DNA from 4 places in the Janthinobacterium sp. HH106 genome. Region 1 is predicted to be linked to each of the others. Evidence: predicted binding sites of a transcription regulator. Region 1 holds the regulator's gene; each other region holds the start of a gene.
What was found. Region 1 encodes sigma-54, which starts transcription at its own class of promoters, with help from an activator protein. Its sites were predicted from a motif close to TGGCANGNAANCTGCTTT; they were not measured.

Region 1 (5,924 bases):
ATAGCGACCGGCAAGCCTTCGCCCGGCGTGGACTCGAACAGGGCCAGCAGCGCCCCCATCTGCGCCTCGGGCAGGTAGACATCGGCCAGGCCCGTGTAGAGGGCGTCGGCCGCGTTGATCGTCAAACCCGTCAAGCCCAGGTACAGGCCCAGCTGACCCGCCAGACGGGACAAAAAGTAACTGCCGCCCACATCGGGGAACAGGCCGATATTGACTTCCGGCATGGCCATGCGCGTGCGGCCCGTGACGATGCGCAGGCGGTTGCCGGGCCCCGCTTGCGCCACGCCCATGCCGCCGCCCATCACCACCCCATCCATGACGGCGATATACGGTTTCGGATAAAAATGGATCAAATGATTTAAAGCATATTCTTCCGTAAAGAAATCTTCCAGCAAGGCGCTGCCGCCCTGCGGCGTGGCCAGGCCCGCATCGTAAAAGAAACGGATGTCGCCACCCGCGCACAGGGCTTTTTCGCTGCTGGAGCGGATCACCACGGCGTCCACCTGCGGATCGTCGCGCCATGCCAGCAAGGCCGCGCTCAGGGCGCGCACCATCTCCAGCGACAGGGAATTCAAGGCTTTCGGACGGTCGAGCACGATGTGGCCCGTGCGGTGGCGGATGGAAATCTGGACGAGGTCGCTCATGGCAGGCAGGAAAGAAGTGAAAGTGCAAACATTCTAGCGCCTGCGCGGCGAACATTGCGTTTCGCTGGACGCAAAAAAGGGCGCAATGTGCGCCCTTAGTTGATCACAGCCGGTTGAAAGTCGCGGGCCGCTTAGGCGGGGGCGAATTCTTCTTCCGAACTGTCTGGCAGATGCTTGATCGCCTCTTTACCGTGCCCTTGCACTTTGGTTTTGTATTTCATCACTTGCCTATCGAGCTTGTCGATCAGGGTATCGATCGCGGCATACAGGTCGTGTGCCAGGCTTTCCACATAGACAGTTTTGCCACTCAGACGCAGGTTGACTTCGGCCTTTTGGCGTTTTTCTTTCTCTTTGAGGTTGTCGACGGTCAGAATCACGGCGATATCGATAACTTGATCGAAATGACGTTTCACGCGCTCCAGCTTCGTTTGTACGTATTCACGGATGGCTGGTGTCACTTCGATATGATGTCCGCTGATGGTGAGATTCATACACACTCCTAAAGATGATCGGGTTCGTGCGGTCCATCGTATCCGGCCCGCAGAGGAACCGAAAAAAACTTACAAACACTTACGCAGGCTCACTGGCGGAATTTTTAACGCTTCCCGGTATTTGGCAACAGTACGTCGCGCAATCACCATGCCTTGTTCCCCCAGCATGTCCGCAATCTTACTGTCGGATAAAGGATTTTTAGGGTCTTCTGCTCCTGTCAGTTGCACGATCAATGCCCGTATCGCCGTCGATGACGCTTCGCCCCCCGCTTCGGTGGCGACGTGGCTACCAAAGAAATATTTCAACTCGAACATGCCGTGCGGGGTCAGCATGTACTTTTGAGTTGTTACCCGCGAGATAGTACTCTCGTGTAAACCCAGTGTATCAGCTATTTCACGGAGCACAAGGGGGCGCATGGCAACAGCCCCATGCGAGAAAAAGTTCTTTTGTCTTTCTACTATCGCCTGCGCCACGCGCAGAATCGTGTCGAAGCGCTGGCGCATATTCTTGATCAGCCACTTGGCTTCCTGCAACTGTGCACCCATGGCACCCTCGCCCTTGCCCTGCTTGAGCAAGTTGGCGTACATGGCATTGACGCGCAGGCGCGGCATGACGTCGTTGTTCAGGGTCACTTGCCAGCCATTGCGCGCGCGCTTGACGACGACGTCGGGCACCACGTAATCGGACACGTCCGCAGCGAACACGGCGCCCGGATGCGGGTTGCACTGGCGAATTACCGTCTGCGCTTCACGCAAGTCTTCATCGTCGCAATCGAGGGCTTTTTTCAGCTTGTTGAAATCGCGCTGGGCAAACCAGGCCAGGTGCTTTTCCACGATGACGAGGGCCATGCGCCGCGTCACCATGGCGATGTGCGGCAAGCGCTTGATTTGCAGCGCCAGGCATTCGGACGCATTGCGCGCGCCCACGCCCGGTGGATCGAAACTTTGCAGCAGCGACAAGGCCGTGCGCATCTCGTCGGCATCGATTTCCAGCTCTTCCGGCAGGCGCGCCAGGATGTCGTCGAGCGACTCTTCCAGGTAGCCATTGTCGTCGAGCGCGTCGATGATCAGCTCGACCAGCGCGCGGTCGCGCAATTCGAGCACCGTCACGCGCATCTGCTCCATCAGGTGTTCGCGCAGGGTGCAGTGATGGGCCTCCAGTTGCGGGCGGGAATCTTCGTCGTCGGGCGCCTTGCCCCGGCTCGCCTCGCTCCAGTCGCTGTCGCCGCCATCCGCGGCGGCCGGGCCCTCGCCCGCCTCGCCGTCAAAGGTTTCCGCTTCGGCCGGCGCCGCGGGCGCCTCCTGGCCTGGCGGCTGGGGCGGCGCTTCGGCCGGCGCGGCCGTGGAGCTCAAGGCCCCGTCGGACAGCAGGCGCAGCGAACGGTCGAGCGGATCGTCGAGGCGCTCGAGCAAGGGATTGTCCGTCAGCAGTTGCTCGAGTTCCTGGTGCAATTCCAGAGTAGACAATTGCAACAGGCGTATCGATTGCTGCAACTGCGGCGTCAGTGCCAGGTGCTGCGAAGTGCGCAGCTGCAATGATTGTTTCATTGGCTTACATGCGGAAGTGTTCGCCCAGATAGACCCGGCGTACCGACTCGTTCGCGATGATGTCGTCGGGGCGTCCCGACGCCAGTACCGAGCCCTGGTTGATGATGTAGGCACGGTCGCAAATACCCAGCGTCTCGCGCACATTATGATCGGTGATCAGCACGCCGATATTGCGCTCCTTCAAGAAGCGCACGATGCGCTGGATCTCGATCACGGCGATCGGGTCGACGCCGGCGAACGGTTCGTCGAGCAGCACGAAACGGGGATCGGTGGCCAGGGCGCGGGCGATTTCCACGCGGCGGCGCTCGCCGCCCGACAGGGACAGCGCCTGGTTCTCGCGCAACTTTTCAATCTGCAAGTCGGCCAGCAGTTTATCCAGGCGTTCCTCGATCTCGGCCTTCTTCAAAGGACGGCCTTCGACGGTCTGGATTTCCAGCACGGCGCGGATATTGTCTTCCACCGTCAGCTTGCGGAACACGGACGCCTCCTGCGGCAGATACGACAGGCCCATCTGTGCGCGGCGGTGGATCGGCAGGCTGGAAATGTCCACGCCGCTGATGTCGATGCTGCCGCCATCCGACGGCACCAGGCCGACGATCATGTAGAACGAGGTGGTCTTGCCTGCGCCGTTCGGGCCCAGCAGCCCCACCACTTCGCCGCATTCGACTTGCAGCGAGACATCATGCACGACTTGCCGCTTGCCATAGGTTTTCTGCAGTCCGCGAACGATCAGGGTGCTGCCGCAACGGGTATTGTCCATTATTTCGTTCCTGGCACAGGTGTGGCAGGCGCTTTCTCCGCCGCGGGCGCCTTGGTCTTCGGCTGGATCACCATGCGCACGCTGCCGCCGTCGGAGGTGCTGGTGCCGCTGTCGGAATTTTCCATCTTGAATACTTCCTTGCGGCTGTCATACGAGATGAAGGCGCCATTGGCCACGTCGGTCACTTTCGTGCCTTCCAGGCGCGTCAGCTTGGCCTTGGAAAACAGTTTCACCACTTCCGTCTTGTTGTCGTATTCCACGCGCTCCGCTTCGCCTTCGACCCACAGGTCGCCGGCGCCATCGCGCTTCTGGCGGAACGTGGCCAGCTTGCCGGGATCGGCCCAGAAGGTGATGAACTGGTAGCCTTGCGGGTCTTCCGTGATCAGGGCCCGGCCCGCCTTCATGGTCAGCGTGCCCTTGACCAGCACGACGTCGCCCGTCAGGGTACGAATCTGCTTGACGTCATCGACGTGGCCGCTACGCGCCGTGATGACGGCTTCCTTCTCGGAATCGGCCTTCTCGGCATGCGCCACGCCCATGAGGGCCAGAGAAAATACGCTCAACAGCAAGATGTTCTTCATAGTATGGTTTCCTTGTTTCATTCTGTCATTTTGCCGCCGCGGCCGGGCGCGGTTTCGGCGGGAGTACCATGCGCAAGGCATTCTGCACTTCCACCACGCCGGTGGCGTTATTGGCCTTCATGCCGATACCATTGATGCGCGAGGCGCCCGTCAGGATATCGACAGGCACGTCCGTTTCCATTCTTTCTTCGTCCGGAAACACCGTCAGCGCTTCCGTCCTGACCGTCAGGTTCTGCGCCTTCGGACTGGCCACGCGGTCGATCACGACCTTGCGGTGCAGTTGCAGCCGGGTATTGTCCTGGTCGATATGCGCCAGTTCCGCATTCATGTTCAACGGCGGCATGCCCGGCGTCAGCTTGCGCACGAAGGGCTGGTCGATATCGGACGAATCGTCGGCCGGATAATGCGTGAGCTTGTTGCCCGACACGATATAGCTGGGCTTACCCGTCAAGTCCATGCGCACCAGGCTGAAATTGGTGATGAAATAGTCGGGCTCACCCAAATTCTTGCTGGCCTTGATGTCCTGGCCATTCTTGTTCATCACTTCAAGCAGCCAAAAGCTGGCCAGCGCGACGACGACCGCGCCCAGCAGGGTAAAAATCATGCGCCAGCGATGGGCGCCTCCTGGCTTACGCATAGGGTTTCACTCTTTCATAGGTCACTGGCGGCAAGGCGCACCTCACTCCAGGAACGGCGCCATGACGCGCGCATAGTTGTCCTGGGCGCGCAGCAGGAATTCGCAGATTTCGCGCACCGCGCCGCGGCCGCCGCCGGCCTGCGTCACATGGTGCGCCAGGCCCTGCGCTTCCGGACGCCCGCCCGGCACGCTGACGGCAAAGCCCACGCGACGCAGGATGGGCGCATCGATGACGTCGTCGCCGATGTAGCCGCATTGCTCTTCCGTCAAGCCCGTCAGCGCCAGCAGTTCGCGAAACGGCGTCAGCTTGTCGTGACCGCCCTGGTGCACATGGGTAATGCCCAGGTCTTGCGCGCGGCGTGCCGTGATGGCCGAGCGGCGCGCGCTGATGATGGCCGTCTGCACACCGGATTCCTGCAGCAGCTTGATGCCCAGGCCATCATACACATTAAACGTTTTCATCATTTCGCCATCGGGGCCGAAATGCAGGCTGCCGTCGGTAAGCACGCCGTCGACGTCAAAGATCATCAGTTTGACCTTGGCCGCGCGCGCCAGGTTGTCCGCTACGCTCTCCATCAGATCACCTTCGCTTGCGTCAGATCATGGATATGCAGGGCGCCCACCAGCTTGCCGTCGGCATCGACGACCAGCATCTGGTTGATGCGGAACTGTTCCATCACGGCCACGGCATCGACAGCCAGGCGTTCGGGCGCGATGCTGCGCGGCTGCGCATGCATGACGTCGCGGATCGCCACTTGCGTGAAGTCCTGCACGCGCTCGAACATGCGGCGCAAGTCGCCATCCGTAAACACGCCCACGGGGCGGTTGTCCGCATCGACGACGGCCGTCATGCCCATGCCCTTCTTCGTCATTTCTTCCAGCGCCTGCAGCAGCGAGGCGTCCACGGGTACTTTCGGCACCCGTTCGCCGCTGCGCATGACGTCATGCACGTGCGTAAGCAGGCGACGGCCCAGGGCGCCGCCCGGGTGCGAGCGGGCGAAATCTTCTTCCTTGAAGCCGCGCAAGTCGAGCAAGGCCACGGCGATCGCATCGCCCAGAGCCAGGGTGACGGTGGTGCTGGCCGTCGGCGCCAGATTCAGCGGACAAGCCTCTTTTTCAACAGAAATATCCAGGTGCACATCGGCCAGCTGGGCCAGGCTGGAATTCGGTTTACCCGTCATGGAAATCAGTACGCCCCCCATGCGCTTGACGACGGGCATGATGGCCATCAGTTCGGACGACTCGCCCGAGTACGAGATGGCA
Region 2 (5,924 bases), on a different contig from region 1:
GTCGATGCCGATGGTGGTGCTCAGCTTGCCGCCTGCCAGCTGGTTCACGTGCAGCCAGTTGGTGTCGATGCCGTAGAACTCACGCTGGAAGTCGACCACGCCGCCCGAATGGCTGGCTGGCGCCTGGAAACCCTTGGTAAAAGCCTGGTACTGGATCACGTCGCGGTTGCCGCCGTAGGCCGTCACGTGCAGGCGGTCTTCGCCAAACGATTGTTCATAGGTAGCGCCGATTTGCTGATGGTCGATGCTCTTGCGCGTGTTGTAGCGTTCGGCCAGGGTGCGCTTCGGGTTTTGCGTGTCCGTCGCATCGATTTCGCCGGCGCGCGGATCGCGGGCAAACGTGGCCCAGGTGACGCCCAGCGGATCTTGCGTGTTGCCCTGATGCAGGCTGTTGGCGACGATGGTCAGCTTGCTGTCTACCGTCGGCTTGATGGTGATCTTGCCGAACGCCTGTTCGCGCGTGGCGGCGCTGTGGTCGCGGAAACCGTCCGTGCGGAAGCGCGAACCGTCGAGCACGTAGCCGATGCCGCCTGCCTGGCCTTGTGCCGTCAAGTCCACCTTGCTGGTGCCGAAGCTGCCGCCCGTTACGTTCAGTTCGACGGATGGGGGATTTTGCCCATCCCTGGAGAACAGCTGGATCACGCCGCCCGAGTGGTTGCCATAGATGGCCGAGAACGGTCCGCGCAGCACTTCGATGCGCTCGGCCGTATCGAGGTTGAAGGTGGCGGCCTGGCCTTGCCCGTCGGGCATGCTGGCGGGAATGCCATCGCTGATCAGCTTGACGCCGCGCACGCCGAAGGCCGAGCGTGCGCCGAAGCCGCGCGACGAGATCTGCAAGTCCTGCGCGTAGTTCTGGCGGTTCTGCACGACCAGGCCCGGCACGGCGGCCAGCGCTTCCGAGGCATTGACGCGGATTTGACCCTCCTGGATGCGGGCGCTGTCGACGACGTCGATCGAGGCCGGCACTTCCTGGCTGGGGTGGGCGATGCGGCTGCCGCTGACGACCACCGTATCCATGAGTTGCCCGGCGGCCAAGTCAGCGGACTCGGCGGCGAAAACGTGGGGGGCCAGGGTGGCGCTGCCGGCGACAAACAGGCTGGCGATGGTGTTCAGGCGGAAACGATGCTGCATGCGGATTCTCCAATGTGAATAAAAGCCTGCTTGGTCGCGTGCGCGGCGCAGGTCTGCATAGTTGTATCAAGCAATATGCCTGCCATGTCTCCATTGGTGGGCGGAAATTATACGCGTGTCAGTGGCACGGCGTTTGCATGCAGCAATTATCAGATGCGCCGCTAGCGTGCGCTTTTCCTGTGTTTTGCCATTGAAAAGGTGATTATGCCCAACTTCTTCTCGCGCTTTCTCCAGGTGTGCTGGCTGCTGCCCGCGCTCGCCAGCACCGCCGTCCAGGCCGCTCCATTTGCCTATGTCCCCAATGAAAAATCGGGCACCGTGAGCGTGATCGACACGGCGACCGACCAGGTCGTGCGCCAGATCGCGGCCGGCAAGCGGCCGCGCGGCATCGCCGCCGACCCCAGCGGACGGCAATTGTTTGTCACGGATGCGGCCAGCAGCGCCTTGCTGCTGATCGATAACGTGACCGGCGTGCCCGTGCGCAGCGTAGCGCTGGGTAAGTCGCCCGAAGGCGTCAGCGCCTCCCGGGACGGCAGTCACGTGGCCGTGGCCGTCGAGGAAAACAATAGCGTGGCCTTGCTCGATGGCCACACTGGCGTCTTGCTTGCCGATATCAAGGTGCAGGGACGCAACCCGGAACATGCCGTGTTCAGCCCCGATGGGCGCTGGCTGCTGGTCAGTGCGGAAGAGGCCGAGCAAGTCGACGTCATTGATGTGGCGCAACGCCGCCAGGTGGCTTCCATCGCCGTGGGACTGCGTCCGCGCGGCATCGGTTTCAGTCCGGACTCGGGCCGCGCCTATGTGGCGTGCGAACTGGTCAATGCCGTCTATGTGATCGACATGGCCGCGCGCAAGGCCGTCGCAACCATTCCCGCCGGCAAGAATGCGAATGGCATCGCCGTCCATCCCGGCGGCAGGCAGGTATATGTCTCGAACGGTATCGACGGCACGGTAATGGTGATCGATACGGCCAGCAACCAGGTGACGGCCACCATTCCAGTCGGCAAGCGTCCGTGGAACATGGCCATCACGCCCGACGGCGCCAAGCTGTACGTGGCCAATGGCCGCTCGAACAGCGTTTCCGTCATCGACACGGCCAGCGCGCGCAAGCTGGCCGATATTGCCGTCGGTGAATTGCCGTGGGGCGTGGTGATTCGGTAGTGGTACAGGGCAGGTGTTCCAGTCTGGTACACCTGTTCCATTGTGCAGCGGCGATGGGGCGCTACGGCAGCAATTGAACCCGCCGATATCGCCACCAGGCCCTTGCAACAGAGGTAAAACCCGCTAAGTTGGGTAGGGGGATGGCGAGCTGGCACGGCATTTGCGGAAGACTCGGTGTACTCACCCCATCTGTACCAGGACGTTTGATTTTAATTAAGTAACTCCATTCTAATTAACCCGATAGAGGACGACATGAATCTCGCAGACATCAGCAAACTGGGCGTAGCCAATCCCTTCAAACAACGCTATGACAATTACATCGGCGGCAAATTCGTTGCACCAGTAAAAGGTGAATACTTTCCTAACATTACGCCGATCACGGGCTTGCCGTTTTGCGAAATCGCCCGTTCCACGACGGAAGACGTCGAGCTGGCGCTGGATGCCGCGCATGCCGCCAAGGAGGCCTGGGGCAAGACTTCGCCCGCCGAGCGCGCCAACATCCTGAACCGCATCGCCGACCGCATCGAACAGAACCTGAGCTTGATCGCGACGGCGGAAACGATCGATAACGGCAAGCCGATCCGCGAAACGATGAACGCGGACATTCCGCTGGCCATCGACCATTTCCGTTACTTCGCCGGTTGCATCCGCGCGCAGGAAGGTTCCGTCGCGCAAATCGATGCGGAAACCTATGCCTACCACTACCACGAGCCGCTGGGTGTCGTGGGCCAGATCATTCCGTGGAATTTCCCGATTCTGATGGCCGTGTGGAAACTGGCGCCAGCCCTGGCCGCCGGCAATTGCGTCGTCCTGAAACCGGCCGAGCAGACCCCCGCTTCCATCATGGTGTTGATCGAGCTGATCGGCGACCTGCTGCCACCGGGCGTGTTGAACATCATCAACGGTTTCGGCCTGGAAGCGGGCAAGCCGCTGGCCTCGAGCAAGCGCATCGCCAAGATCGCCTTCACGGGCGAAACGGGCACGGGCCGCCTGATCATGGGCTACGCGGCGCAAAACCTGATTCCCGTCACCCTGGAGCTGGGCGGCAAATCGCCGAACATCTTCTTTGAAGACGTGATGGATGCGGACGACGAGTATTTCGACAAGTGCCTGGAAGGCTTTGCGATGTTCGCGCTGAATCAAGGCGAGGTGTGCACCTGCCCATCGCGCGTGCTGATCCAGGAATCGATCTACGAGAAATTCATCGAACGGGCCCTGAAGCGCGTGGCCGCCATCAAGCAGGGCAATCCGCTCGATTCTTCCACCATGATCGGCGCCCAAGCGTCGCAGGAGCAGCTGGAAAAAATCCTGTCCTACCTCGACATCGGCCGCCAGGAAGGCGCCGAAGTGCTGGCTGGCGGCGAGCGCAACACGCAGGCGGGCGACCTGGAAGGCGGCTATTACGTGCGTCCGACCGTGTTCAAGGGGCACAACAAGATGCGCATCTTCCAGGAAGAAATTTTTGGACCGGTCGTGTCCGTGACCACCTTCAAGGATGAAGCTGAAGCGCTGGCGATTGCCAACGATACCTTGTACGGCTTGGGCGCCGGCTTGTGGACGCGTGACGGTTCGCGCGCCTTCCGCATGGGCCGCGCCATCCAGGCGGGCCGCGTGTGGACCAATTGCTACCACCTGTATCCGGCCCACGCCGCGTTCGGCGGCTACAAGCAATCGGGTATCGGCCGCGAAAACCACAAGATGATGCTCGACCACTACCAGCAAACGAAGAACTTGCTGGTGAGCTATAGCCCGAAAGCGCTGGGCTTCTTCTAAACCGGCAACAGGCGCCGCGCCCGTAGTCCAGGCGCGGCGCGCAGAAAGGGATGCCATGAGTGCAGCAATTGCCAGGGTGGTCGCCACCGATGCGGCGCTGGAAATGATGGACAAGTTGCGCCAGCGTCACGGCCCGCTGATGTTTTTCCAGTCGGGCGGCTGCTGCGACGGCAGTGCGCCCATGTGCTACGCGCTGGGCGAGTTCGATGTCAGCGATACCGACATTTATCTCGGCAATTTGAATGGCGCACCGTTCTACATGGGACTCGAGCAATTCGAGTACTGGGAGCATACCCAGTTGATTATCGATGTGGTCGATGGCAATGGCGGCATGTTTTCACTCGACAACGGCACGGGCAAGCGCTTTTTGACGCGCTCGCGCCTGTTCACCGATGAAGAGTGCGCCTTGTTGCATGCCCAGCCGCATGAACACCGCAAGACTTGATACACACACATACTAATAAAACAGAGGGAGATGATTGTGCAGAAAAACATCATGGGGATACTCATCGGTTTGGGCTTGGCATCGCTGGCCCAGGCGGCCGACGTGGGCAATGTCACCACCGCCATGCTCGACAGCACGGCGAAGAATCCGTCCAGCGTGCTGTCGTTCGGCATGGGCACGCAGGGCCAGCGCTATTCGCCGTTGACGCAGATCAATGACAACACCGTGGCCAAGCTGGTGCCGGCCTGGTCGTTCTCGTTTGGCGGCGAAAAACAGCGGGGCCAGGAATCGCAGCCGTTGATTCATAACGGCAAGATGTTCGTCACGGCATCGTATTCGCGCATCTTTGCCGTCGACCTGAAAACGGGCGCCAAGCTGTGGAAATATGAGCATCGCTTGCCGGACGGCATCATGCCCTGCTGCGACGTGGTCAACCGCGGCGCCGCCCTGTACGGCAACCTGGTGATCTTCGGCACGCTGGACGCCTACCTGGTGGCGCTGGACCAGAATACGGGCAAGATCGTCTGGAAGGAGAAAGTCGACGACTATGCGGCCGGTTACTCGATGACGGCGGCGCCGCTGATCGCCGAAGGTTTGCTGCTGACGGGCGTGTCGGGCGGCGAATTCGGCATCGTCGGCCGGGTCGAGGCGCGCAACCCGATGACGGGCGACCTCGTGTGGAGCCGTCCGACGGTGGAGGGCCATATGGGCCACCGCTACGACAAGGACGGCAAGGCCATCGATAACGGCGTGTCCGGTACCGTGAACAAGACCTGGCCGGGCGACCTGTGGAAAACGGGCGGCGCCTCGACGTGGATGGGCGGCACCTACGATCCGCAGACCAAGCTCGCTTACTTTGGCACCGGCAACCCGGCGCCGTGGAACAGCCACTTGCGTCCCGGCGACAATCTGTACTCGTCGTCCACCGTGGCGCTGGACGTGAAAACGGGGCAGATCAAGTGGGCGTATCAAAACACGCCAAACGATGCCTGGGATTTCGACGGCGCCAACGAGTTCGTCACCTTCGACATGGATGGCAAACGCTATGGCGGCAAGGCCGACCGGAACGGTTTCTTCTACGTCATCGATGCGGCCAACGGCAAGCTGCAGAATGCCTTTCCGTTCGTCAAGAAAATCACCTGGGCCAGCAGCATCGACCTGAAGACGGGCCGGCCGAACTATATCGCCGCCGGCCGCCCTGGCGACCCGACCAAGGGAGAAGAAGGCAAGAAGGGCACGACCGTGTTTGCCGCGCCGGCTTTCCTGGGGGCAAAAAACCAGATGCCGATGGCGTACTCGCCGCAAACCAAGCTGTTCTACGTTCCCGCGAACGAATGGGGCATGGACATCTGGAACGAGCCGATCAGCTACAAGAAGGGCGGCGCCTTCCTCGGCGCCGGCTTTACCATCAAGC
Region 3 (5,924 bases), on a different contig from region 1:
GCCCGCATGGCTGCCCGTGGCGTTCGCCAGGGTCACGCCGGCCGGCAAGCCGCCGAACACCACCTGGAACGGGCCGCTGATGGCCGCCGCGCCCGTGTTGGTGAACGAGAACGTGCCCGTGTACTTTTGCGTCGCGCGGTTGAACGTCAGTCCCGAGCTGGCTTGCGCCACGCCGGCCGTGATGTCGCGGTAGGCGGGCTGCAAGTCCAGGCTGATGACGACGGGGTCGTGGTCCGAGGCGCGGTAGGGCAAGGCGTTGTACAGGTCTTGCGGCTTGGCCGAGTCGATGTTGTAGTCGATCACTTCCGGCTCGTCCGCATTCACATGCCATTCGGCCACGCCCGCCACTTGCGGACTCAGCGAGGCACTGGCCAGGGCATGGTCGAGGTAGCCGCTCTGGCCGCCGAATACGTATGAGTACGGCATGCCGGACGGCCGCACGAAACGCTCGAGTTCATTGACGAATCCGGCGCCCGTGATGACCTGGATCGGGTCTTCCGCGCCATACGAATTCAAGTCGCCGATGACCAGCACGTCCGCGTCGCCGGCGGCGGCCGCCACCTGCGGCACGAAGCTGCCCACCAGGCGCTGGGCCTGCTGCACGCGGGTGGCGTTCCAGCAGCTCTGGCTATCGTTCTGGTCCGCGTCCAGCCCGCTCGACGGGCAGCTGCCCTTCGATTTCAGGTGGTTGACGACCAGCGAGAATTTCTCGCCGTTGGCGGCCTTGAACGTTTGCGCCATCGGCGGACGGTTGTTGATGGCGTTGGCGTCCGACAGGGCGCCGCCCACCAGGCCCAGCTTGGCAGGCTTGTAGATCATGGCCACGCGGATGGCGTCCGTACCCGTGGCGGCCGGCTTCGGCACCACGGCGTAGGTGACGCCGCCGATGGCCGCGTTCAGCTGCTCGACCAGGTAAGTGACGGCCGTTTCGCCATTGTTCTGGATTTCCATCAAGCCCACCACGTCCGCATCGATGGCTTTCAGTTCGGCCACGATCTTGTCGCGCTGGCGCACGAATTCGGCCAGGTTGTCGGCGCCGCGGCAGTTCGACTTGGTGGTCGACGCACCCACGGTGCAGCCCTGCCCCGTCTGGCCAAACACGTTATTGCCATTGGTAAAGGTCGTAAAGAAATTGAGCACGTTGGCGCTGGCCACCTTGACGTTACCGGATGGCAGTTCCGGGCTGCCCGTGCGCGGGTTGTCGCGCGAGAATTGCGGCGTCTGCGTCGGCTGCAATTTGTAGGCGGCGCCGCCACCGCCGATGGCACCGAAATCCACCACGCCCGTCAGGTCGGCCACCGTGTCGCCGCTGCGCACGGTGTTGTCCTGGCCGATATACGGTATCGTCGGCGGCGTGACGAAAATGCCATCATCGAGCACGATCAGGTTGTTCGCATTGGCGGCGATCAAGGCTTGCGCTTCGGCGGAGCCTGCCGGATAGCGGTTGGTCGGCACTTCGCGCCGTCCCGCCGACAGGGTCAGTTCGCCGCGCGCGCCCAGGTAGGCGTTTTGCGAGACGGTCAGCGGTTGCGTGAAACGCACCAGCATGCCTTCCACGGCAGCCAGGTTGTCGTTCGGCAAGGTCACATTCACCGGCACGATGCCGTGGCCCGCGCTTTGCGTGAGGATGGCCGTCACGTCCTTCAGTTCCGTATAGGAATTTTTCGCGCCCGACGGCGTGTATTCGAACACCGTGCCCGTCACGCGTACCAGCTCGCCCGGCTGCACGGTGGTAACGGCCGCGCCCGTGTACACGAAGATGCCGTCCGAGGTCGACGGGTCGCCGTCGCCGGCCGCGTCCTGCATGAAGAAACCCGTGCCTACTTTCAGGGTGACGACGCCCTCGGTCGTCTGCACGGAATTGGCGTAGGGGCTGGCCGCACCGCTGCCCTGGATTTGCGGGATCGTGTGGCTGACGGCGGCCAGGCCTTGCACGGCCACGTCGACCTTGCATGACGCCGTTTGCTGCTGGTCGTTGCCGAACTGGACGACGACGGGATAATTGCCCACCGGCACGCCAGCGGCCACCAGCAGGTTCACGCTGGCGCTCTCGCCCGCCACGCCGGCCGCGCTGAAGTTGGCCAGGCTGATGCCGGCCACGGCCGGCGAGCTCAAGATAGCAGCATTCACCACGCCATCCACGTCGGACGCGCGCAGCACGGCGCTGCCGCCATTGCCCAGCGCCAGCGCCAGGCTGGCCGGGCAGCTGGTGATGATCTGGTGCACGACGGGGCCGCCGCAGACGTGGCGCTCGAAAGCCGTGTTGCGCGGCGTCACGCTGCCGGCGGTAAAGTCCACGCTGTTATCGTCCGTGTCGCCGCAGCCGCCATTCGCGCGCGCAATCGACAGGGTATTCGATGGCGCGGGCGCGACGGCGCCCTCAAAACCGTTGGCCGTGCCGAAACCGACCAGGTCGACGACGGCGGCGCCCGTGGGGCTGGTGCCCGTCTGGGCCGTCTTGTTATTACTCAGCAACACCTTGCCGGCCGTGCCGGACATGGCCAGGCTGCCCGAGGCATCCGGCGCGGGCAAGTCCTGCGTGCCGCCCGTCCCCTTGGCTTGCTGTACCAGCAAATACTGGCCCGGTTGCAAATCGATAGCCGGCAAGGCCGTCACGGCCCAGCTCGAACCGGCGGCGGACGCGTATTGCACGCTCCAGTTACTCAGGTTCACGGGGCTGGCGCCGCGGTTGAACAGTTCGATAAAATCGTTGCGATACAGCGCGCCGTTGTTGCCGCCACCGCCATACACCTGGCTGATGACAATATCGGAAGCCGCCAGGGCCGGCACGGACAGGCTGGCCAGCAGGGTAGCCATGACGGTCAGGCGCAGCGGCGTGCGCAAGGGGGAAAACGAGGTGTGCATGAGGATCCCGGTCGGTAAATAAGTGACGCCGGTCCCGCATGATGGGCCGGCGCGCCACAATTAACAAAAGTATTTCAGACTTGTTATTTGCATATTAAAGGCCGGGGATGACGACTTGATGACATTTGATTAAGCCGAATGGAGTAAAGCCTCGTCCGTCAGCTATTTCCGATGCCTGCTGAAACGTATTTTATGAACAACATATGGCACCGTGTGGCAAGTCAAAAAGACGCCGCCAGGAAAAATGTGATATATTTCAGGCAAATAAATTTTGTTCCTGACAACAACAACCAGCTTCGCAACAATGAGAGCAGGCCCCAGCCTCGCTTGCCTCTTGGGATGCACATCCGGCCATGCACACAAAGGTCGCATTACCGGTAGCAATATTAATCGCATCACGAACGGACAGCGCACGGCGCGACGCTCGCATGCATTCTGAAGAGATAGACCATGTTAAAACCACGCAAGCAATACTCCGTTTTCTGCGCCGCCATGGCGGCAGCCCTGTTCATGACGGCCGGATTGGCGCAGGCACAGACAGTTGCGGCACAGGCCAATGCGGACAGCAAGCGCTGCGAAGCGGGCAATGCGGATGGCGGCGGCAAGGGCGCCGAATTCAACCCCGACAGTTCAAGCAGCGCCTGCAGCCTGGCGAATGGTTTCGTCAACTTTGGCGCGCGCAGCAATGACGGCGTTGGCTCGACGCCCGAATTTGGTACCGGCGAGTCAGACCAGGTATTGCGCACGCCTGCATTTTCCGGCAATGGCCATCGTCTGGCCAACGCTCTGGGACAGCCTGCCGATGCAGGATACGGCGCCAATGCCAGCCTGCTGGCCAGCACCGGCCAGCACCATTTCGGCAGCCGCGATTTCGTGTATGCGCAGGAAGAACCAGCCATCGAGGGCCGTGGCTATCAAGCTGGCCGCAGCCTGCGTGCCGGCGACGTGTATGAACCGCTGCTGGTCTCGTCTGGCGGCGGCATCGCGCCGCCGGCCGGTGGCGGCGGTGTCGGCGGCGGAGGCGCCAGCGGCGGTTTCGACCGCAGCGGCGGCGGCGCGATCGGCACGGGCGGCAGTGGCGTCGTAGTGCCGCCGATTCCTCCCGTACCGGAACCGGAAACCTATGTGATGTTGCTGGCAGGCCTGGGACTGCTGAGCTGGATCGGCCGCCGCCGCAACGGCAAGGCATAAAAAAGATGGCTCATACGAGCCATTTTTTTTGCCTTCAATCACGCCAGCATGCCGTCAGCGGCGGAAGCTGGCGTAGGGCGCCGCCAGAGGATCGCCGATGAACAGCCCCTGCGCCGGCCAGGCGACGCTGCCCCAGTACGCTTCGAGCGCCGTCATGCCGCTCAGGTAGCGGCGCAGCAGCACCGTGGGGTTAGGAAATTTCTGCCAATAATTACAGGGCTCGCTGACGGTGCCGTAACTGGCGGTCGCGCCCGCTTCCAGCCAACGCTGGCTGCTCATCTGCGCCGTGCCCTGCAAATCGCCGCCAAACGACGTCAGGTGGTCGGCCAGAGCGCCCGGCAGAAAACGCAAGGTATCGAGCTTGTCCACCTTCGCCATGCCCGTCTGGTACACCATGATGTCCTGTGCGCCTTCCAGCACATCGGCCTTCATGTTCTTGATCGTCAGCTTGCGTTGGCGCACCACTCCGGCCGGTGGAAAAAATGCCGCGCGGCTGTTGCGCGCGCCTTCGCTCGTGTTCAGGTAATAGGCACTGGCGGCCGGCACGGCAAAACCGCTGGCCGTGCCGCGATCGACGACCGCCTTGGCCTCTTCGACAAAATCGATGGGCAGCAACATCGACAGACGCATGCCCAGCTGGCTGAATGACTGGCCCGTATCGCTGTTGAAATAGGTACTGGGCTTGCCGGCGCCGCAGCTCTTCGAACACTGCCCGGCGTCATATCCCAAGGTAAAGGCCGAGGTGATGGAATTGCATTCGACCGCATACGGCGCGCTCCATACCATCAGCACCGCCTGGATACCTGGCTTCAGCTGGCCGTCGATGCGCTCCTTCAGTTGAGCGAACTGGTCCATGCTCAGCTTGCGCGGCCGGTTTGGAATATGCACATGCACGATATTGGCGGCAGGAATGGCATGCGCCTGGCGGTAATACGCCCCCACCTCGATACTGTTCGGTTCAGCATCATTGATGACGATGGCCAATTGTGACGGCTGCAAGCCGGGTGCGGCGCCATGGGCGCTACTGGCCAGCAATGCCAGCGACAGACAGAATGAAATACGCAATGGGGTACCGGGAAAAATACACGTGCGATTGATCAAAACGGCCGTTTGCCGGCCGCCCATGGTGCCAACAATTATAGCCTTGAAAATAGCCGCGGAAGCGCTGCAAAAAAAAACGGAGGCCGAGGCCTCCGCTTTTCCGTTCACGCCACGGCCATCACGCCTGCTGCTTGCGGCGGCGCGCCATGAAACCCACAAGGCCCAGGCCTGCCAGCAACATGGCATAGGTTTCCGGTTCCGGCACGGGATTGACGGACACGTTGCCGCTATAGCTGCCGCCGGCCGCCGAGGCCACGTAGCCATTCACTTCCAGGAAGTAGTCGCCGGCGCCCAGCGGCGCTGCGTTCGACGAAAGCACCCAGGCCTGGTCCGCCGCCGTGAAGTTCAACAGGTCCAGCGTTCCTTGCAAGACGACGCCGCCGGCATTCTTCAGACTGAAACCCGTCAAGGTCAGGCCCGAGTTCAGGCTGGGCTTCAGGGAAGTGGCCAGGCCGCTAAAATCATTACTACCGGTCAAGGTGAACAGGAATTTGTCGCTGAAGAAATTGTGCTCGACGCCGGCCAACTGGCCCGGTGCCAGCGTAAACGAGCCGAACAGGTTGCTGCCCGAATAATCGAGCAAGTCCTGCGTCAGGTCGACAGGCGCGTGGCTGATGTCGACGGGGGCGGCTTGCGCGCCCAGGCTGCTGCCGGCCAGCATGATCGCCAGGAACAGGGATTTGAGAATTTTGTTCATACTTTTCACCAAGGAAACAGCGGCCGGCACAGGCTGGCCGCAAGATAAAAATGCGGAAGGAAAGCGGTGC
Region 4 (5,924 bases), on a different contig from region 1:
GCTGCTGCCCTTGCACGTCGGCAAAGTCAGGATACGGAAAGACGTGCGCTGCCAGCATGGGCTGATGGCGTTGCAGGGCGGTCTGGCTGCCGTGCGCGGCAAAATGCGCGCAGACTTCGAGCAGGCTGTGGGCGGGATAGATGCAGGCATCGCGGACGAGCGCCGCCTCGTCCGCATTCGCCTGCGGCAGGATGAAGGCGCGTGGCGCGCCCGCCGGGCAGCGCTGCATGGCAAAGGTCATGGCCAGGGCGCCGCGAATGGGACGCAACTGGCCAGAGAGCGACAGTTCGCCCGCGAATTCGTAGTGATGTAATTGGTCGCCCGGCAACTGGCCCGAGGCGGCCAGGATACCCAAGGCAATAGGCAGGTCGAAGCGCCCCGATTCCTTGGGCAAGTCCGCCGGCGCCAGGTTGGCCGTGATGCGCCGCGCCGGCATCTCAAAGCCGCAGTTTTGCAGCGCGGCACGGACGCGGTCGCGCGATTCCTTCACTTCCGTATCCGGCAGGCCGACTATCGTAAACGAAGGCAAACCGTTGGCAAGGTGGACTTCGACACTTACCTCGGGCGCTTCCATGCCGGCCAGGGCGCGGCTTTTCAGGACGGCCAGACTCATCAAACTCCCCTGTGGCGCGGGCGCGGGCAGTCTCAGTCTAGCGCGTGAAACGCCGTCAGGCTTGAGCTATGCCAGCAAGGCCGTCAATAACGTGGTCTGGCTGGCGTCACCTTACAACCTTACACCTTGGCCTTGGGTTCGTTCAGACGGGTTTCCAGTTCGATCAGGCGCAATTCCAGTGCGTCGAGCTTGGCGCGGGTCTTGGCCAGCACTTGCGCCTGGATATCGAATTCCTCGCGCGTGACGAGATCGAGGCGGGCGAAGCCTTGGGTCATCATCGATTTCACGTTTTTCTCGATATCCTTGGCCGGCGAGTTCTCGATGGCCTGGTGGATCTTGCCTTGCAAGTCGTTAAAGAAGGTATTCATGTCCATGTTCAGTCCTTTTATGGTGCGGCATGTGCATCGCACCATTGCGGTGCACAGCGGTGTTAATCTGGTGCGAAAATAGGCAAATCCACAACGCTTCAGCAACGTATTTCCGCATGCCCAGCGGCTTGCACGGTATGTATGGCCGGAAAGGCACCTGTCAAGGTGGCAAGAGAGCTGGCACGTATTCTGCTAAAGAAGGTATGAACGCTTTGTGATCTCCAGCCAAGATTTTAAACCTCAACCGCTTTAAAAGTTCAATAAAAGGGAATCGCCATGAAGAATCTGTCCAAGAACATGACTTTAGCTGCAGCGTTGACGCTGGCCATGACCGCCTTGTGCGGCAGCGCCATGGCCCAGGATGCAGTGGCGGCGCCTGCTGCGGCCGAAGCCGTACCTGATAACGTGGTGAGCTACAACGTGGCGCTGACCAGCGACTACCGCTACCGTGGCGTGTCGCAAAGCCGTCTCGACCCTGCCATCAGCGGCGGCGCCGACTATACCCACAATCCGACGGGTTTGTACGTGGGGACCTGGCTGTCGAGCATCAAATGGATCAAAGACGGCGGCGGCGATACCAACCTGGAATGGGATATCTACGGCGGCAAACGTGGCGAGATCAGCAAGGATTTCACCTACGATGTGGGCGGCCTGTACTACTTCTATCCCTCGAATGGGCTGAGCACCAACGCGAACACCTTCGAACTGTACGGCCAGCTCGGCTATGGCCCGGCCTACATCAAGTACTCGCATTCGACCAGTAATCTGTTCGGCGTGCCTGACAGCAAGAACAGCGGCTACCTCGATGTGGGTGCCAACGTCGATGTGCACGATGGCTACATGCTGAACCTGCATGCCGGACGCCAGAAGGTCGCGCACAACGATGCCCTCAGCTATAACGATTACAAGATCGGCGTGACCAAGGATTTCGGCGTGGTGACCGTGGCTCTGGCCGCCGTCAAGGCCAACATCACGTCGCTGGCACCGAATGGCAAGAATCTGGCGAAATCCGGTCTCGTGCTGACCGTATCCAAAACCTTTTAAGCGAGACTGCCATGAAAATGATTACTGCAATCATTAAACCGTTCAAACTGGACGAAGTACGCGAAGCCTTGTCGGCTATCAATGTGCAAGGCATTACCGTCACCGAAGTCAAAGGTTTCGGCCGCCAGAAAGGCCATACGGAACTCTACCGTGGCGCCGAGTATGTCGTTGATTTTTTGCCAAAAACCAAGATTGAAGCAGCCGTCGATGACGCCATTGTCGACCAGGCCATCGAAGCGATCGAAGGCGCCGCGCGTACCGGTAAAATCGGCGACGGCAAGATTTTCGTCTACAACCTGGAACAAGTCATCCGCATCCGTACCGGTGAAACCGGCAACGAAGCGCTCTAAGGGGAATATTGATGCGTAAAAATATAACAAAATTGCTCGCTGGGATAGCCTGTCTGTGTGCGTTTGGCGTCGCCACGCCGAGCTTTGCCGATGCCCCTGCCAAGACGGAGGCGGCCACGACCACGGCCGTTGCCGCCCCCGCCGTCACGCCCGTGCCTGACGCCGCGCCCGCTGCCGCCGCCCCGGCCCCGGCCGCTGCCGCACCGGCTGCCGCCCCTGTCGCCAACAAGGGCGATACCAGTTTCATGATGATTTCCACTTTGCTGGTGATTTTGATGACCATCCCCGGCCTGGCCCTGTTCTACGGCGGCCTGGTGCGCTCGAAGAACATGCTGTCGGTGCTGATGCAAGTGTTCATGGTGTTCGCGCTGGTCATCGTGCTGTGGTGTATCTACGGCTACTCGATCGCCTTTACGGAAAAAACCGCCTTCTTCGGTGGCTTCGACCGCCTGTTCCTGAACGGTATCTGGGATCCGGCCAAGGGCACGTTTGCCGCCGCCGCCACCTTCAGCAAGGGCGTCGTCATTCCCGAGTTCGTCTTCGTCGCTTTCCAGGGCACGTTTGCCGCCATCACCTGCGCACTGATCGTCGGCGCCTTCGCCGAGCGCGCCAAGTTTGCCGCCGTGCTGGCCTTCGTCGTGCTGTGGTTCACGTTCGCCTACCTGCCAGCGGCCCACATGGTGTGGTTCTGGACCGGTCCTGACCTGATCACCAATGCCGCCACCTCGGCCAGCGAAGCCCTGAAAGCGGGCTGGATCTGGCAAAAAGGCGCGCTGGACTTCGCCGGCGGCACCGTGGTGCACATCAATGCCGCCGTCGCCGGCCTAGTGGGCGCGATCATGATCGGCAAGCGCGTCGGCTACGGCCGCGAATCGATGGCGCCGCACTCGCTGACGATGACCATGATCGGCGCCTCGCTGCTGTGGGTGGGCTGGTTCGGTTTCAATGCCGGTTCCTCGCTGGAAGCGGGCGACGTGGCGGCCCTGGCCTTCGTCAACACCTTGCTGGCCACTGCCGCCGCCACCCTGTCGTGGGTATTTGGCGAGTGGATCAGCAAAGGCAAGCCATCCATGCTCGGTGGCGCGTCCGGCGCCGTGGCCGGCCTGGTGGCGATCACCCCGGCGGCCGGCTTTGTCGGCCCGATGGGCGGCCTGGTCATCGGCCTGCTGGCCGGTATCGTCTGCCTGTGGGGCGTGAATGGCCTGAAACGCCTGATCGGCGCCGACGATTCGCTCGACGTGTTCGGCGTGCATGGCGTGGGCGGTATCCTCGGTGCCTTGCTGACGGGCGTGTTTGCTGCACCACAATTGGGCGGCCAGGGCATCTTCGACTATGTCACCAACAAGATGTCGGCCGATCCGTATTCGATCGGTCATCAGGTGTGGGTGCAGGCGCAAGCGGTCGGCACCACCATCCTGTGGTCGGCCGTCGTCTCCGTCGTCGCCTATAAACTGGTCGACATCGTCATCGGCTTGCGCGTACCGGAAGAAGAAGAGCGCGAAGGCCTCGACATCACCAGCCATGGCGAGCAAGCGTATCATGGTTAAATAACAAGGATCTGGCATGCCAGCGCCCCGGCGCGGCATGTCCGGCCAGAAAGGCGCCTCATTGAGGTGCCTTTTTTTCGTTGTGGGAATGGAAAAGGTCTTTAAAACAAGGGTTTTGCCCCGATTTGGGGTACTTACACGGTAATATAGTCGGCAGTTCTGTGTGCTTTTTTGAATACTGCACATAATTTAAGGATGTAACTATGGTTCCCCATCTCGTCACGGCCCTGACCGGACCGCTGCTCGACCTCGAAAAAAAGATTCTGGCCGCGACGCCGGCCATTGAGCGCTGGTTTCGCATGGAGTGGCAAGAACACACGCCGCCCTTCTATTGCTCGGTAGACTTGCGTAACGCCGGCTACAAACTGGCGCCCGTCGATACCAATCTGTTCCCTGGCGGTTTCCATAACCTGGCCACGGAAATGCTGCCCCTGTCCGTGCAGGCCGCCATGGCTGCCATCGACAAGTATTGCCCGGACGCCCGCAACCTGCTGATCGTGCCGGAATTGCACAACACCACGCCGCAATACCTGCAGAACGTGGCGCGCCTGATGCAAATCTTCCGCCAGACGGGACTGCACGTGCGCTTCGGTTCGTGGTCGCCCGAGATCACCCAGCCGACACCGCTGGCCCTGCCGGACGGCAACATGCTCGTCATCGAGCCCCTCGTGCGCCTGAACAACGGCCGCCGCCTGGGCTTGAAGGATTTCGACCCGTGCACGATTCTGCTGAATAACGACTTGTCGGACGGCATCCCCGATATCTTGCAAAATATTCATGAACAAAGCTTGCTGCCGCCCTTGCACGCGGGCTGGGCCTTGCGCCGCAAGAGCAACCACTACACGGCCTACGATGAAGTGGTGAAAAAATTCGGCAAGATGATCGATGTCGACCCGTGGATGCTCAATCCCTTCCACGCCAAGTGCAGCGACGTCAATTTCCAGGAAGGCGAGGGCGAAGATGCGCTGGCCGCCAGCGTCGACGTGCTGCTGGCCAAGATCCGCAAGAAATACAAGGAATACGGCATCAAGGAAAAGCCGTTTGTCATCGTCAAGCCCGATGCGGGCACGTATGGCACGGGCATCATGACGGTGCGCGACGCCAGCGAAGTGCGCGACCTGTCGCGCAAGCAGCGCGACAAGATGTCCATCGTCAAGGACGGCAAGGTCGTCACCGACGTCATCATCCAGGAAGGCGTGCCCACGTTTGAAAGCATCAAGGATGCCGTGGCGGAACCGGTCGTCTACATGATCGACCGCTATGTGGTGGGCGGTTTCTACCGCGTGCACGCGGAAAAGGGCGTCGACCAGAACCTGAACGCGCCCGGCTCGCAGTACGTGCCGCTGGCGTTTGCCCAGCAGCATGCCGTGCCGGACTTGAAGGCCAAGCCGGGCACGGCCGCGCCGAACCGCTTCTATGTGTATGGCGTGGTGGCGCGCCTGGCCTTGCTGGCCGCGTCGCTGGAAATGGAGCGCACGGACCCGAATCCCGAGGTGTATTGATCGCTCCCCGCAGCTTGCCGGGCGCGGTGACTACCGCACCTGGCGATCTCGGCTAGAATCAAGCATTCCTTATCCAGGCTCCCCGATTGGACGCACCATGAAAATTGCATTCCTTGCCGACCCGCTGGCAGGCTTCAAGACTTACAAAGATTCCACCTTCGCCATGATGCGCGAGGCGGCCAAGCGCGGCCACGCCGTGTACGCGTTCGAACAGAAGGACATGGCGCTGGAAGAGGGCATCGTCACGGCACGGGTAAAACACATCGCGCTGACGGGCGACGAACACGACTGGTACAAGGTCGTCTCGACCGAGGAAGTGCGCCTGTCGGCCCTGGACGCCATCATCGAGCGCAAGGACCCGCCGTTCGACATGGAATACGTGTACGGCACGTATTTGCTGGAACTGGCGGAAAAGCAGGGCGCGCACGTCTTCAACAAGCCGTCCGCCATCCGCGACAACAATGAAAAGCTGGCCATTGCCCAGTTTTCCGAATTCACGT

Region 2: a site for sigma-54 is predicted at 1,254-1,271, ahead of JAB8_RS11125 (beta-propeller fold lactonase family protein). Genes of this name have one in related genera too.
Region 3: a site for sigma-54 is predicted at 3,290-3,307, ahead of JAB8_RS29050 (PEP-CTERM sorting domain-containing protein). Genes of this name have one in related genera too.
Region 4: a site for sigma-54 is predicted at 1,160-1,177, ahead of JAB8_RS13100 (TorF family putative porin). Genes of this name have one in related genera too.

What each region holds. Positions count from the first base shown of each region.
Region 1 is NZ_LRIC01000073.1:79,129-85,052, reverse strand. It holds gene JAB8_RS27105 (enoyl-CoA hydratase/isomerase family protein) at 1-644, opposite strand, end outside; gene raiA (ribosome-associated translation inhibitor RaiA) at 776-1,135, opposite strand; gene JAB8_RS27095 (RNA polymerase factor sigma-54) at 1,205-2,683, opposite strand; gene lptB (LPS export ABC transporter ATP-binding protein) at 2,688-3,443, opposite strand; gene lptA (lipopolysaccharide transport periplasmic protein LptA) at 3,443-4,024, opposite strand; gene lptC (LPS export ABC transporter periplasmic protein LptC) at 4,050-4,661, opposite strand; gene JAB8_RS27075 (HAD hydrolase family protein) at 4,704-5,237, opposite strand; gene JAB8_RS27070 (KpsF/GutQ family sugar-phosphate isomerase) at 5,237-5,924, opposite strand, start outside.
Region 2 is NZ_LRIC01000023.1:8,734-14,657, forward strand. It holds gene JAB8_RS11120 (TonB-dependent receptor) at 1-1,131, opposite strand, end outside; gene JAB8_RS11125 (beta-propeller fold lactonase family protein) at 1,336-2,292, shown strand; gene adh (aldehyde dehydrogenase) at 2,545-4,065, shown strand; gene JAB8_RS11135 (DUF779 domain-containing protein) at 4,121-4,510, shown strand; gene JAB8_RS11140 (methanol/ethanol family PQQ-dependent dehydrogenase) at 4,562-5,924, shown strand, end outside.
Region 3 is NZ_LRIC01000025.1:141,468-147,391, reverse strand. It holds gene JAB8_RS11780 (ExeM/NucH family extracellular endonuclease) at 1-2,865, opposite strand, end outside; gene JAB8_RS29050 (PEP-CTERM sorting domain-containing protein) at 3,316-4,056, shown strand; gene JAB8_RS11770 (TIGR03790 family protein) at 4,111-5,121, opposite strand; gene JAB8_RS11765 (FxDxF family PEP-CTERM protein) at 5,276-5,854, opposite strand.
Region 4 is NZ_LRIC01000030.1:25,962-31,885, forward strand. It holds partial or broken gene JAB8_RS13090 (magnesium chelatase domain-containing protein) at 1-613, opposite strand, end outside; gene JAB8_RS13095 (accessory factor UbiK family protein) at 733-987, opposite strand; gene JAB8_RS13100 (TorF family putative porin) at 1,258-2,025, shown strand; gene JAB8_RS13105 (P-II family nitrogen regulator) at 2,037-2,375, shown strand; gene amt (ammonium transporter) at 2,387-3,922, shown strand; gene gshA (glutamate--cysteine ligase) at 4,126-5,424, shown strand; gene gshB (glutathione synthase) at 5,522-5,924, shown strand, end outside.